Regions from separate parts of the Cupriavidus sp. D39 genome, predicted to be linked through region 1. Evidence: predicted binding sites of a transcription regulator. Region 1 holds the regulator's gene; each other region holds the start of a gene.

Region 1 (5,091 bases):
CATCTCGCGCGAGCGGTGCTCGACGGTTTCGCGCTGGCGCACGCACGCGCGCCACGAGCGCCAGGCTTCGGCCACCGCGCCGGCCTGCGCGGTGAGCCCGGCATGCGCATCGAGCAGCAGGCGCTGGGCGTCCGGGCGCAGCAGCAACTGATGGGCATGCTGGCCGTGGATATCGACCAGGCGGTCGCCGATGTCGCGCAGCTGGCCCAGCGTGGCGGCGCCGCCGTTGATAAAGGCCTTGCTGCGCCCGCTGGCGTCGACGGTACGGCGCAGCAGCACCGTGCCTTCGTCGCCGGTGAGGTCATGTTCGGCCAGCCACGCGTCGAGCCCGGCCGGGGTGGAGAAGGTGGCGCTGATGCCGGCCCGGGCGGCGCCTTCGCGGACCACGCCGGCATCGGCACGCTCACCCAGCACCAGGGCCAGCGCATCGATCAGGATCGATTTGCCGGCGCCGGTCTCGCCGGTGAAGACGGTGAAGCCCGGGGAGAAGTCGAGGTCGAGCGTATCGACGATGACGAAATCGCGGATGGACAGGCTGCGCAGCATCGTGGTCGACTGGTCGGGGCTGGGTGATGTCAGGGGGCGGATCTGGGCCGGTTCGGTGCGGACCGGGGCGGATCAGAGCCGGTTGTCTTCGCTCGGGTACTCGTGCCAGTGCAGCTTCTTGCGCAGCGTGGCGTAATAGTTGTAGCCGATCGGGTGCAGCAGGTTGACGGTCTTGGCCGAGCGGCGCACCACGATGCGGTCGCCCGGCAGCAGCGAGGTCAGCGACTGCATGTCGAAGTTCACGCTGGCGTCGCGCGCCGTGGCGACCTCGATCGACACCTCGGCATCGTGCGGCAGGACGATCGGGCGGTTGGACAGCGCATGCGGGGCAATCGGCACCAGCACCAGCCCCGACAAGGTAGGGTGCAGGATCGGGCCGCCTGCCGACAGCGCATAGGCGGTCGAGCCGGTCGGCGTGGAGACGATCAGGCCGTCGGAGCGCTGGTTGTACATGAAGTGGCCGTCCACCGACACCGCCAGCTCGACCATGCCGGAAATGCCGGAACGGTTGACCACGACGTCGTTGAAGGCCAGCGCGGAGAAGATCACGCCGTCGTCGCGCACCACCTGGGACTCCAGCAGCATGCGGGTCTCGGACTCGTAGCGGCCCGCCAGCATGTCCGGGAGCACCGAGTGCACATCCTCCAACGGGATGTCGGTCATGAAGCCGAGGCGCCCGTGGTTCACGCCGATCAGCGGCACCGGGTAGCCGGCCAGCTGGCGCGCCAGGCCCAGCAGGGTGCCGTCGCCGCCGAGCACCACCGCCACATCGGCATGCTTGCCGATTTCGTTGGGCGCCAGCGCCGGATAGTCGGTCAGCCCGGTGGCCAGGGCGGTTTCGCGCTCGAACACCACATCCTGGCCGTTCCTGAGGATACAGGCGGCCAGCTCTTCCAGCGGGCCCTCGATGCCGGCAGTGGCGTACCTGCCGATCAGGGCGACGGTGCGAAATGGGGCGCGCGCGGCGCCGGGCTTGGGGAGCGAAGACATGCCGGGATTAGACCATACCGCCGTGACCATTGTCAGCAGGAGGGCGCTCGCCGCCGGGCCGGATCGCGGATGAGCCGCCCGAATGGTGAAAACTTGCGTAAAATCAGGAACATCATGGATGAACGTGCGAAAACGCTTCTCAAAACCCTCATCGAGCGCTACATCGCCGAGGGGCTGCCCGTGGGCTCTCGAACCTTGTCGAAGTACTCGGGGCTCGACCTGTCTCCGGCGACCATCCGCAATGTGATGTCCGACCTGGAGGAAATGGGGTTCATTACCAGCCCGCATACCTCGGCCGGGCGTATCCCCACGCCGCGTGGCTACCGGCTGTTCGTCGATACCATGCTGACCGCCCAGCCGCTGGACGGCGCGCTCAACCTGGCCGAGCTGACCGGCAAGATCCGGGGCCAGCTGCAGGGCCAGCAGCTCGGGCCGCAGCGGATGATCACCTCGGCGGCGCACACCTTGTCCAACCTGTCGCAATTCGCCGGCGTGGTGATGACGCCACGGCGCGCCCAGGCGTTCCGCCAGGTCGAATTCATGCGGCTGTCGGACAAGCGCATCCTGCTGATCATCGTCACCCCTGAGGGCGACGTGCAGAACCGCATCATCCAGACCGAGCTGCCGTACACCCCGTCCCAGCTGGTCGAAGCCGCCAATTTCATCAACTCGCACTTTGCCGGCATGAGTTTCGACAACGTGCGCAACCACCTGCGCGGCGAGCTGCAGGCGCTGCGCATGGATATGTCGCAGCTGATGCAGGCGGCGGTCGAGGCGGGCAGCAGCGCCATGGCCGAGGGGGACGACGATCACGTCTTCATTTCGGGCGAGCGCAAGCTGCTGGAGGTGGAGGACCTGTCCTCCAGCATGGAAAAGCTGCGCCGCCTGTTCGACGTGTTCGAGCACAAGACCGGCCTGCTCAAGCTGCTCGATGTCTCCAGCCACGCCCAGGGCGTGCAGATCTTCATCGGCGGCGAGAGCAAGCTGGTGCCGCTGGAAGACATGGCGGTCATTACCGCGCCCTACGAAGTCGACGGCCAGATCGTCGGCACGCTCGGGGTGATCGGGCCGACCCGCATGGCCTACGAACGGGTCATTCCGATCGTCGACATCACCGCGCGCCTGTTGTCCAGCGCGCTCAGCCAGAACTAGTGTTGGCCTGGCCCGGTCTCACAGACTGCCTGTTCCCCAGATCCTGTAAGCTCGGCGAGCCCTGGCTGCCGCGCGCCTTGTGCCGGCGCCGCCCCGCCACACCGGAAATTACATGACGTTTACTCCCGAACCGGCCTACCAGCATGGCCAGGCGCCGCGCACGGCCATCCTGCTGATCAACCTTGGCACGCCGGATGCGCCAACGCCGAAGGCGGTCGGCAGCTACCTCAAGCAGTTCCTGTCCGACCCGCGTGTGGTGGAGATCCCGCGCGCGGCCTGGCTGCCGCTGCTGTACGGCATCATCGTGCCGCTGCGCTCGCGCGCCTCGGCGATGAAGTACGAGTCGATCTGGCTGCGCGAGGCCCATATGACGGGTTCCCCGCTGCTGGTGCACACCGAGCGCCAGGCACACGCCCTGCAGCTGCTGCTGAACCAGCAAGGCCATGAAGTGACCGTGGCGTGCGCCATGCGGTACGGCAATCCGTCGATCGGCTCGGTGCTGGAAGCGCTGCGCCGCCAGGGGACCGAGCGCATCCTGCTGCTGCCGCTGTACCCGCAGTACTCCGGCACCACCACGGCGACGGGCTTCGACGAGGTGTTCCGGGTACTCAAGCAGTGGCGAAACCAGCCGGAGCTGCGGCTGGTCAAGCATTTCCACGACCATCCGGCGTACATTGCCGCCTTGCACCAGCAGGTGGGGGCATACTGGGCGCAGCATGGCACGCCGGATTTCGCGCGGGGCGACAAGCTGATCCTGTCGTTCCACGGCGTGCCGCGCCGCACGCTGGAACTCGGCGATCCCTATCATTGCGAGTGCCTCAAGACCGGGCGCCTGCTGGGCGAGGCACTGGGCCTGCAGCCTGGGCAGTACCAGGTCACTTTCCAGTCGCGCTTTGGCAAGGCGGAGTGGCTGCAGCCCTATACCGCGCCCACCTTGCAGGAACTCGGCAAGGTCGGCACCGGGCGGGTCGACGTGTTTTGCCCGGGCTTTCCGGCCGATTGCCTCGAGACACTGGAGGAGATCGCGATGGAAGGGCGCTCCGAGTTCCATGTGGCAGGCGGCAAGGTGTTCCACTATATTCCTTGCCTCAACGATTCGGAAAGCTGGATTGCCGGGCTGGCGGAGATCGGCTTGCAGCACTTGCAGGGCTGGCCGCTGCGGCTGCCGCATTCGCATGAGCTGGAGGCCCGCCGCACGCAAGCGCAGACGCGCGGCGCCGCGGCATGAGCGTGGCGCTGCTCAACGCATGGAGGTGACGACATGAGTGTATCTTTCGAGGCCGATGCCCGCCTGCGCATCGATAAATGGCTGTGGTGCGCGCGCTTCTTCAAGACCCGCTCGCTGGCCGCCGAGGCGGTGGAGCGTGGCAAGGTGCAGGTCAACGGCCAGGCGTGCAAGAGTTCGCGCGAGGTGAAGCCGGGAGACACCGTCGTCCTGGAGGCGCACCAGCAACGCTGGGAAGTCGTGGTGAAAGGGATTGCAGGGCTGCGCGGCCCGGCTGCGGTAGCCCAGACGCTCTATGCGGAAACCGAGGCCAGCGAGGCGCGCCGGCGGCAGGATGCCGAGAATCGGCGCCTTAACGTGGAGCCTGCATCGAAGCTGCAGGGGCGCCCGACCAAGCGTGACCGTCGGCAGATCGACGGGGTCAGAGGGTGAGGCGGACGGCCGCACGTGCAGTCGCCCGCAATCACCCGGCTGGGTCAGCGAACGTAGGGAACGATGTAATGCTTGAATACCGCCTTGCCGCTGCCGTATTCGGTGTCTCGTGGCGTGAAGGCGCCAGAGAGGCAGATGAAGGCTGTCATCACCGATAATGCGGCGAGAAGGAAGACCGTCAGAACAGGCAGCTTATGCATGGCTAACCTTTCGAGAGTGGCCCCACTTGAGTTGCATCTTCGACCCCGTTATTTTTGTCATTTTTATACGGTTTCATCTTAGGGTGTGCGCTGTTGCAAAGCAATATGACCCCTATTTCCGCGCACCCCCATTTGTAACCTTGTGTTTCAGTGCACCGTCGCTGTGCGCTCTTGAAAATTGAGGGCCTGCCACCAACTGCAGGCTACATTTGCCGATTGACCACCCGGCGGCCTGCGCCAGGCAGGCCGCGTCTTTGTTTTGATACGGATCGACATGGAAGAACAGAAGCAGACGCCATCCACCACGCCGCCGCTCACGCCAGCCAGCGAGGAGCTGAACACCGCCCCGGCCGGCCAGGCCGAGAACGCCGCCGCGGCGGACGTGGCGGCCCAGTTGGCCGCGCTTGAAGCCAAGGCCAAGGAGAACTACGACATGTTCCTGCGGGCTACCGCGGAGGGCGAGAACATCCGCCGCCGCGCCCAGGAGGACGTCGCCAAGGCCCATAAATTCGCCATTGAGACCTTTGCCGACTACCTGCTGCCCGT
Region 2 (5,091 bases), 420 kb from region 1:
AGCCTCACGACGAAACCGGCGTCATTCGCAAGATCGTGGCCATTTAAACCGGTAACGGCATGAGGCCATTAGAACCCGGGGCCTGACGACGAAACCACCGGGCTGCGCAACCCCGACACGCCAGCCTCCTGCAAGGATCGCTTTCTCTTGGTTACTTCTCTTTACGAGTAAAGAGAAGTGACATCTCACATGTGTAAACGGCCAACCCCGTACAGCCGCGACAGCAGCTAGAAGCGCCAAAACACGTCCAGCCCATCAACCATCAAAGCCGCCCAGCCGCGCAAGCAGCCAGAAGCCAGAAGCATCAAAACCCCGCCCTAAAGAGACACCCCCGCGTCAGCGGGCTAGTCCTTCGCAACATCCACCACCAGTTTGCCCTTGGCCGTGCCGGTCTCTATCGCGCGATGCGCCTCGATGGCGTCCTCGAGCTGGAAGTGCCGCGGGTCGAGCCGCACGGAGAGCTTGCCCGCGTCGGCCAGCCGCGCTGCTTCGCGCAGGATCTCGCCGTGGTGCGCACGGCCCTTGCCGGTGAGCATGGGCATCAGCGTGAACACGCCGGAGTACGTGGCCGCACGAAACGACAGCGGCGCCAGCGCATGCGTGCCCCAGCCAAGGCAGCTCACCACATGGCCGCCATAGGTGCGCGCGGCGAGGAACGAGCTGTCCAGCACCGCGCCGCCCACCGTATCGTAGACCACGTCGAAGCCCGCGCCCGCCGTGTATTGGTCGACATACTGCGCGACCGATGTCGTGGCGTGGTCGATGGCGGTGGCGCCGTAGCCCTCGATGATTGCCTTCTGCGCGGCCGAGCCCGTGGCGTAGACCTGCGCCCCGAGCGCGCGGGCGATCTGTACCGCGATATGCCCCACGCCGCCCGCGCCGCCATGCACCAGCACCTTCTCGCCGGGCTGCACGCGGGCCCGGTCGACCAGGCCTTCCCACGCGGTGATGAATACCAGCGGCAACGCGGCGGCTTCGCGCATCGACAGCGCGGCGGGCTTGTGCGCGAGCAGCTCGGCATCGACCGCCGCGTACTGGGCGAGCGAGCCTTGCAGGCCGCCGACGCCTCCTGTCATGCCATAGACATCGTCGCCGGGCGCGAAGGCCGTCACGCCCGCGCCCACGGCTTCGACCACGCCGGCCAGGTCCAGGCCCAGCACGGCGGGAAATGGGTGGCGGGCGTGCTCCGCGTGGCCGGCGCGGATCTTGGTGTCGAGCGGGTTGACGCCGCTGGCCAGGATGCGCACCAGCACCTGGCCGGGGCCGGTGTTTGGCTTGGGAAGCCGGGCGGCCGTGAACGGCGCGCCCGCGGATTCGACGACGAGGGCCTGCATGGGGTGGCTTGGGGCATGATGCGCTCCGGATAGTTGGTGATAGATTGGCGATGGAGTGGCGGTGGGTTTGTGTGGCCATTCTTGGCCATGCCGGCGTGTTCGTAAATCAACGCTTCTGTACTCTTGCCATGCAGTTTTGAATGGAGTGTTTCTCCCCATTTGCGCACGCCCAGGTAGAAGATGCTGCAGGCTCCAGATCAGCTCGATCCCCGCTTCCTGCTCGGCCGCACCCTCGGGCGCGGGGATGCCGAACTCGGTCCGGATCTCGTCTGGCACCGGCAGGAAGATCCTGGTGCGCAGCTTGTTCAGGTACTTGTATGGGATCCGGGAGGTGTTGTAAGGGTGGTCTATAAGTAACTTCGATCTCGGCGGAATTCGTTGGGCCGCGAATAAAGATTCTGCCGCGCGGCCAGTCCCCACAACGATTTTCACGATTCCAGGGTAAACACGTATCAAGTCGTCGACTTGAAAACGCCACCCCCGTCCCTATAATTAGCACTCGCTGGGCATGAGTGCTAACAGACCTCTTCCAGCGTACTAATTCTGCTGGCCGTCAGTGCTGGCGGTCAATTTTTGTGAACCTAAAATCACTTTTTGTACCAAGGAGTCCGTATGAATCTGCGTCCTTTGCACGACCGCGTGATCGTGAAGCGTCTGGACAATGAAACCAAGACCGCTTCCGGCATCGTGATTCCCGACAACGCTGCCGAAAAGCCTGATCAAGGTGAAGTGCTCGCCGTGGGCCCCGGCAAGAAGGATGACAAGGGTGCTTCGATTGCGCTCGACGTCAAGGTGGGTGACCGCGTGCTGTTCGGCAAGTATGCCGGCCAGGCCGTGAAGGTGGATGGCCTGGAACTGCTGGTCATGCGCGAAGAAGACATCATGGCCGTGGTGAACAAGTAATCCACGCACCCCCATTCGTACAGATTTAGGAGATTCAGAACATGGCAGCTAAAGACGTAGTATTCGGCGACGCCGCCCGTGCCAAGATGGTCGAAGGCGTGAACATTCTCGCCAACGCAGTCAAGGTTACCCTGGGCCCGAAGGGTCGCAACGTGGTGCTGGAGCGCAGCTTCGGCGGCCCGACCGTGACCAAGGACGGTGTGTCCGTGGCCAAGGAAATCGAGCTGAAGGACAAGCTGCAGAACATGGGCGCGCAAATGGTCAAGGAAGTGGCTTCCAAGACCAGCGACAACGCCGGTGACGGTACCACCACCGCAACCGTGCTGGCCCAGTCGATCGTGCGCGAAGGCATGAAGTACGTTGCCGCCGGCATGAACCCGATGGACCTGAAGCGCGGTATCGACAAGGCTGTGGTGAACGCGGTTGAAGAGCTGAAGAAGCTGACCAAGACCACCACCACCAGCAAGGAAATCGCCCAGGTTGGCTCGATCTCCGCCAACAGCGACGAAGTGATCGGCAAGCTGATCGCTGAAGCGATGGACAAGGTCGGCAAGGAAGGCGTGATCACCGTGGAAGACGGCAAGTCGCTGGCCGACGAGCTGGAAGTCGTGGAAGGCATGCAGTTCGACCGCGGCTACCTGTCGCCGTACTTCATCAACAACCCGGAAAAGCAGGTTGTTGCCCTGGAAAACCCGTTCGTCCTGCTGTTCGACAAGAAGATCTCGAACATCCGCGACCTGCTGCCGGTGCTGGAACAAGTGGCCAAGTCGGGCCGCCCGCTGCTGATCATCGCTGAAGACGTCGAGGGCGAAGCCCTGGCGACCCTGGTGGTGAACAACATCCGTGGCATCCTGAAGACCGCTGCTGTCAAGGCTCCGGGCTTCGGCGACCGCCGCAAGGCCATGCTGGAAGACATCGCCATCCTGACCGGCGGTGCAGTGATCGCTGAAGAAATCGGCCTGACGCTGGAAAAGGCAACCCTGCAAGAACTGGGTCAAGCCAAGCGCATCGAAATCGGCAAGGAAAACACCATCATCATCGACGGCGCCGGCGACGCAGGCTCGATCGAAGCACGCGTGAAGCAGATCCGTGCCCAGATCGAAGAAGCGACCTCGGACTACGACCGTGAAAAGCTGCAAGAACGCGTGGCCAAGCTGGCCGGCGGCGTTGCAGTGATCAAGGTTGGAGCCGCCACCGAAGTCGAAATGAAGGAAAAGAAGGCACGCGTGGAAGATGCACTGCACGCAACCCGTGCAGCCGTGGAAGAAGGCATTGTCCCCGGCGGCGGTGTGGCACTGCTGCGCGCTCGCGCTGCCATCGCTGGCCTGACCGGCGACAACGCTGACCAGAACGCGGGCATCAAGATCGTGCTGCGCGCCATGGAAGAGCCGCTGCGCCAGATCGTGCTGAACGCTGGCGAAGAAGCCTCGGTCGTCGTGGCCAAGGTCATCGATGGCAAGGGCAACTACGGCTATAACGCCGCCACCGGCGAGTACGGTGACCTGGTGGAAATGGGCGTGCTGGACCCGACCAAGGTGACCCGCACCGCGCTGCAGAACGCTGCTTCGGTCGCTTCGCTGATGCTGACCACCGACTGCGCAGTTGCTGAAACGCCGAAGGATGAATCGGCTCCGGCAATGCCGGGCGGCATGGGCGGCATGGGCGGCATGGGCGGCATGGACGGCATGATGTAAATCTGCCGGCCCGCCAAACGGCAGCCTGCTGTACCCGTAGTAGCAAAAACCCCGCTGGCGCGAGCCGGCGGGGGTTTTTGCTTGTGGGGCGACGGTATGCGGGGCGATATGGGCAAGCTGCGCGCCGTCGCCGGAAAGCCTCAGAGCTCCACGGTATAGCACCAGTCGAAGGCCGGGTTCTCCAGCTCGCCGGTCTTGCGGCGGATATAGCCGCGCGGGTTGCACACCACGCGCGCATCGTCGAGGCGGTAGTCGAAGCCCGTATGCGTATGGCCATGCACCCACAGGTCGGCCTGCGCGACCAGGTCCGGGCGGCGCGAGATAAAGCCGGCGGAGACCAGGTCGTGGGAGAAGCGCGGGTCGAGGCTGCCCAGATCCGGCGCATGGTGGGTGACCACCACCGTCTTGCCGGCAAAGGGCGTGGCGAGCTGCGCCGCGAGCCAGGCGCTGGCGGCCTGGTGCCGCGCCAGGGCATCGGCCACGGTGAAGCGGCGGTGCTGGCCGTTGCCATCCGCCACCTCGATCAGGCGGTGGTCGACCATCACGCCCGCGCAAGCCAGCATCGACTCCTCGCGCCGGCCGGCGCCGAACAACGCGTAGTCGGTCCACCAGGTGGTGCCGATCACGCGCACCGGTTCGCCCGCAAGATCATCGAAATAGGCAACGGCATCATTGAGCACCCGCACGTGCGGCGCCGCCTGGGAGGCTTGTGCCATGGCGGCGTCGACCGTTTCGAAGGCGCCCTCGTAGTACTCGTGATTGCCCGGCACATAGACCACCGGCCCCGAAAAGGTGCGCGCGGCCCAATCGACGCCGGCGCGGCCGTTGGCGATATCGCCGGCCAACACCACCAGGTCGGCGGGGCAGGCGGGGACTGACTCCGGCGCGTCGTGTTCGAGGTGCAGATCGCTGAGGATGCGGATTCTCATGCTGGCTCCATGCGGGTGTGCGCTGGCGCAGGCGCGCACGTGCATGGATTCTTCAGAAAAGCGCCGGCCCGGTCAAGGCCGGCGTGGCCCTCAGAAGACGCCCGGTAAAACGCGGTAGTGAACCTTGCCCCGATAGGCCCGGTACTCGGGATCCTCCGACAGCAGCGCTTCCACGCGGGCGATGCGGATCCCCTGCAGGACAAACTGCCCGGCGAACACCAGCACGTTCTG
Region 3 (5,091 bases), 950 kb from region 1:
AAGGAAATCGGCCGGGGCGTCAACGGCGCCCGTGCGCTGCCGCGCGAAGACGCCCAGGCGCTGTTCGATGCCATGCTGGCGGGTCGCGTGGCCGATATCGAGTTGGGCGCGGTGCTCATGGCCTATCGCATCAAGGGCGAGGCGCCGCACGAGCTGGCCGGCATGCTCGATGCCGCACACGCGCATTGCCTGCCGCTGGCCGGCCCGGCGGACCGCATCGTGGTGTCCATCCCCAGCTACAACGGCGCGCGCAAGCAGCCCAACCTGGTGCCGCTGCTGGCGCTGCTGCTGGCGCGCGAGGGCGTACCGGTGCTGGTGCACGGCTCCCGCCAGTTCAACGGGCGCGTCACCAGCATCTCGCTGTTCGAGGCGCTGGGCGTCGCGCCTTGCGGCTCCGTGGCGCAGGCCGAATCCCAGCTGCGCAGCAAGGACGCCCAGCCCGGCCCGCTGGCCGTGCTGCCGATCGACGTGCTGTCGCCGGCGCTGGCCCGGATGCTGGACAAGCGCATGCAGATCGGCTTGCGCAACTCCGCGCATACGGTGGTCAAGATGCTGCAGCCGGTGGGCGCGCACTCCCCGGCCGAGGCGCTGCGGCTGTATAGCTACACCCACCCCGAGTACCGCGAAACCCTGACCGACTATTTCTCGCGCGAGCCCGCCAATGTGCTGCTGGCGCGCGGCACCGAAGGCGAGGTGGTGGCGGACGCCCGGCGCAACAGCCGCATCGACTGGCTGCACGACGGGCATCAGCGCACTTTGGTCGACCCGACTTCCGGCTCCATCGTGGAAGTGCCGGAGTTGCCGCCCGGCAGCGACGTGGACCAGACCGCGGCCTGGATCCGCCTCGTGCTGGACGGCAAGCTGCCCGTGCCCGCCCCGATCGCCACGCAGATCGACGCCATCCGCGACTGCCTGCAGCAAGGCACGCGGGTAGCCTGGGCCAGCCCGGTCTGATCCGGGCCGGCTGCGCGGGCGCCTCTGGTCAGCGCTTGCGCTGGGGCAGGGGATGCGATCGTCTTCCCCCGGCACACGCGGAAACTGGTCATCCTCCCAGCGCTGGGAGGCCGCTTCGATCGCCTCCTTGGTGCTAGCAACGAAATTCCAGAAGATAAAGCGATGGCCGTCGGTCGGGTCCCCGCCGAGCAACATCACGCGCGACGCCACCTGCGCCGTCAACGTCACCGGCTGGCCCGGCACCAGCACCGCCAGGTGCCGCTCCGGCAGCACCTCGCCGTCCAGCGCGATGGTGCCGTCCACCGGGTAGACGCCGCGCTCGGCATGCTCCGCCGGAATCTCCAGGCTGGCGCCCGCCTCGAGCTCAATGGCCACATAGAGCGTGCGGCCAAACACCTTCACCGGCGCCTCGGCGCCAAACGCATCGCCCGCAATCACCGTCATGCGTACGCCAGGGCGCTCCAGCTTGGGCAGCGTCGCCGCCGGATGGTGATGGAAGGACGGCTCGACGTTCTCGTGCTCCTTGGGCAGCGCCACCCAGGTCTGGATGCCGTGCAGGCGTGGCCCGGCATCGCGGGCGGCCTGGGGCGAGCGCTCCGAGTGCGCGATGCCCCTGCCCGCCGTCATCCAGTTCACGTCGCCCGGCCTGATGACCTGCTTGCTGCCCAGGCTGTCGTGGTGAAGCATCTCGCCCTCGAACAGGTAGGTGACCGTGGCCAGGCCGATATGCGGATGCGGGCGCACATCCGCCCCTCTCCCGGCGGCATGGCCACCGGGCCCATGTGGTCGAAGAAGATGAATGGGCCGACAGTCTGGGTTGCCGCGGCGGGCAGCAGGCGGCTCACGGCAAAGTCGCCGAGGTCACGGGTATGCGGCTTGAGCAAGTGTTCGATAGCAGACATGAATGTTCCCCGGTTTGGTCGATGCTGGCGCGCAGCACCACTGAGATAAATGAAAAGAGTGTAGCTGCTAGCGAAACACAGCATCTCATCCGGCGACAGAACCGGCAGGGGTAGCAGCCCTCTAATCAATGTCCGATCGTTGGCGCACCCGCGTGAGATAGTGGCCTCGCCACATTCCTCGCCACATCCCGCAAGATGTCGGTTTAAAACACTATGTAGAAGTACCATTCGATTACCAGGAACTATCAACCCTATTGTCACTCCAACTTAGCAGTCCCCCGGCTTGAGTGCTAATATGTGTTGCAATGCAGTGCGAGCCCCCCAAGAGGTCCGCACACGCGGGCAACCCACCCGCCGGAATGCGAAAGGAGCAATCGAGTGAACGCGGTCTTATCTGCTGACCAAACCCAAATGAACAACCGTCTGCCTACGGTGCCGCAGGGCGCCGGGACGTTTGCGCTGACCTTTCCTGGAACGCTGGGAAATATCGACAGCTATATCCAGGCTGTCCACCGTATTCCCCTGCTTACCCCCGAGGAAGAGCAGCGGCTTGCGCGCGAGTTGCGCGAGCACGACTCCGTCGATGCGGCGCGCCGCATGGTGCTGTCGCACCTGCGCCTGGTGGTGTCCATCGCCCGCCAGTACCTCGGCTATGGCCTGCCCCACGCAGACCTGATCCAGGAAGGCAATATCGGCCTGATGAAGGCGGTGAAGCGCTTCGACCCGGACCAGGGCGTGCGGCTGGTGTCGTACGCCATGCACTGGATCAAGGCCGAGATCCACGAATACGTGCTGAAGAACTGGCGCATGGTCAAGGTGGCTACCACCAAGGCCCAGCGCAAGCTGTTTTTCAACCTGCGCAGCCACAAGCAGGGCGCCCATACCTTCACGCCGGAACAGATCGACGCGGTTGCGCGCGAGCTGAACGTCAAGCCGGAAGAAGTGATGGAGATGGAAACCCGCCTGTCGGGCGGCGACCTGGCGCTCGAAGGGCAGATCGACGATGGCGAAGAAGACTTCGCGCCCATCGCCTACCTGGCCGACAACCACAACGAGCCGACCCGCGTGATCGAGGCCCAGCGCCACGACCGCCTGCAGGTGCAAGGCCTGGAAGAAGCGCTGTCCAAGCTCGACGACCGTAGCCGCCGCATCATCGAGGCGCGCTGGCTGCAGGTCAACGACGACGGCTCGGGCGGCTCCACGCTGCATGAACTGGCTGACGAATTCGGCGTTTCCGCCGAACGCATCCGCCAGATCGAAACCGCGGCGATGAAGAAGATGAAGGGTGCGCTGCAGGCCTTTGCCTAAGGCTGAAGCTCAAGCTCAAGCGCACCAGAAATAAACAGGGCCGGTCTCGCGACCGGCCCTGTTTTATTTTTCCGCCGGTTTCGCGCCGGCGGCTCGCCTCAGGACAGCAGCTGCTTGAGGTCGTGCACGATTGGCTCCGGCCCCTGGCCGTGGCGGATAAACAGCCGCAGCTTGCCGCTCGGGTCGAACACATAGCTGCCCGCCGAGTGATCCATGGTGTAGTTGTTCGGCGAAGTGCCCGGCACCTTGGCGTAGAACACCTTGAAGTCCTTGGCAACCTTCTGCAGCGCGGCATCGTCGGCCGGGCGCATGCCCAGGAAGCGCGGATCGAAGGCCGGCACGTACTGCGCCAGCAGGGCCTGCGTATCACGCTCCGGATCCACCGTGACGAACAGCACCTGCACCTTGTCGGCGTCCGGACCCAGTTGCTCCATCACCGCCTTGAGCTCGGCCATGGTGGTCGGGCACACGTCCGGGCAATGCGTATAGCCAAAGAACATCACTACCGCCTTGCCCTTGAAGTCGCCAATGGAGCGCACCTTGCCGTTGTGGTCGGTGAGGACGAAGTCCTTGCCGAACTCACTGCCGCCGGTGATATCGACGTTCTTGAAGGAAGCCTTCTGCTGACCACATGCCGCCAGCAGCAGCGAGCACAGGGCCAGCAGGCAAAACCGGCGGAAAGTCGCGAAGGTGGGGAGAAAGGCTGAAGGGAAGCGGTTTGGCATGCGAGTTCGGGTGGTGTTGACGAGCCGGACCGCCCGGCAGGCGGCTGGACGCGACAAGGTCACATTAACAGATGACACGCAGTATCGCCGATCGGGGCCGCCACGCGCGCAGGCCGCGACAAGATGCCGCAAGCCTGCCCGGCCCGCTCAGGCCTGCGGCAGGAACTTGAAGTAGTGATCGACCAGCAGCGCGGCGAACAACAGCGAGAGATACAGGATCGAGAAGCGGAAGGTGCGTTGCGCCAGCGCGTCCGAGTAGTTGCGATACATCTTCCACGAGTAGGCCAGGAAACCGCCCCCCAGGACCAGCGCGGCCGCCAGGTAGATATAGCCGCACATGCCGTACACAAAAGGCAGCAGCGTGGCCGCGATCATGATCAGCGTGTACAGCAGGATGTGCAGCAGTGTGAAGCGCTCGCCGTGCGTCACCGGCAGCATCGGCAGGCCGGATTTGGCGTAGTCGGCGCGGCGATACAGGGCCAGGGCCCAGAAGTGCGGCGGCGTCCACGTAAAGATGATCAGCACCAGGAACCAGGCTTCCGCCGGCAGGTCGCCCGCGACCGCCGCCCAGCCGAGTGCCGGCGGCATGGCGCCGGACAGGCCGCCGATGACGATGTTCTGCGGCGTGGCCGGCTTGAGCAGGATGGTGTACACCACAGCGTAGCCGACGAAGGTGGCCACGGTCAGCCACATGGTCAGGTCGTTGGTGTAGACGTGCAGCAGCCACATCCCTGCCCCGCCCAGCACCGCGGAGAACACCAGCGTCTGGATGGTGGTGATCTCGCCGGTGGCCGACGGGCGCCATGCGGTGCGGCGCATCAGCGCGTCGACCTTCTGCTCCACCAGGCAGTTAATGGCGAAAGCGGCACCTGCCAACAGCCAGATGCCGGCAGCGCCCCCGATCAGCACCGGCCACGGCACCATGCCGGGCGTGGCCAGGAACATGCCGATGATGGCGCAGAAGACGGCAAGCTGCGTCACCCGCGGCTTGGTCAGGGCGGCATATTGGCGGACCAGGTGGCGAACCCGTCCGAGGGGATGTGTGGGTAGCTGTAACCACTGAGGAGTTCTTGTCTTTCATGTGGCGCGCGCGGCGGCCGGCACGTCGGTAGCGATGTCAGCGGACCGGGCCGCGAGCCCTATATTGTAGTTGAGGCGAACCAGGAGCAGCAGCAAGACCGCCGCGCCGCCGTTATGCGCCA

Evidence for each region. Region 1 encodes HrcA, which represses chaperone genes, less so after heat shock. Its sites were predicted from a motif close to TTAGCACTCNNNNNNNNNGAGTGCTAA; they were not measured.
Region 2: the regulator HrcA is predicted to act here: its motif matches at 1,827-1,853, upstream of groES (co-chaperone GroES).
Region 3: the regulator HrcA is predicted to act here: its motif matches at 2,124-2,150, upstream of rpoH (RNA polymerase sigma factor RpoH).

The regions. Positions count from the first base shown of each region.
Region 1 is NZ_JAPNLE010000009.1:5,004,947-5,010,037, forward strand. Features, by position in the region: partial or broken gene recN (DNA repair protein RecN) at 1-546, opposite strand, end outside; gene OMK73_RS35365 (NAD kinase) at 619-1,536, opposite strand; gene hrcA (heat-inducible transcriptional repressor HrcA) at 1,651-2,688, shown strand; gene hemH (ferrochelatase) at 2,801-3,916, shown strand; gene OMK73_RS35380 (RNA-binding S4 domain-containing protein) at 3,950-4,345, shown strand; gene OMK73_RS35385 (hypothetical protein) at 4,390-4,545, opposite strand; gene grpE (nucleotide exchange factor GrpE) at 4,820-5,091, shown strand, end outside.
Region 2 is NZ_JAPNLE010000009.1:4,580,209-4,585,299, forward strand. Features, by position in the region: gene OMK73_RS33435 (zinc-dependent alcohol dehydrogenase family protein) at 345-1,334, opposite strand; gene groES (co-chaperone GroES) at 1,947-2,237, shown strand; gene groL (chaperonin GroEL) at 2,279-3,931, shown strand; gene OMK73_RS33450 (metallophosphoesterase) at 4,072-4,860, opposite strand; gene OMK73_RS33455 (methyltransferase family protein) at 4,951-5,091, opposite strand, start outside.
Region 3 is NZ_JAPNLE010000009.1:4,057,586-4,062,676, reverse strand. Features, by position in the region: gene ybiB (DNA-binding protein YbiB) at 1-954, shown strand, start outside; partial or broken gene OMK73_RS31005 (pirin family protein) at 994-1,856, opposite strand; gene rpoH (RNA polymerase sigma factor RpoH) at 2,268-3,164, shown strand; gene OMK73_RS30995 (SCO family protein) at 3,263-3,889, opposite strand; gene cyoE (heme o synthase) at 4,037-4,906, opposite strand; partial or broken gene OMK73_RS30985 (COX15/CtaA family protein) at 4,967-5,091, opposite strand, start outside.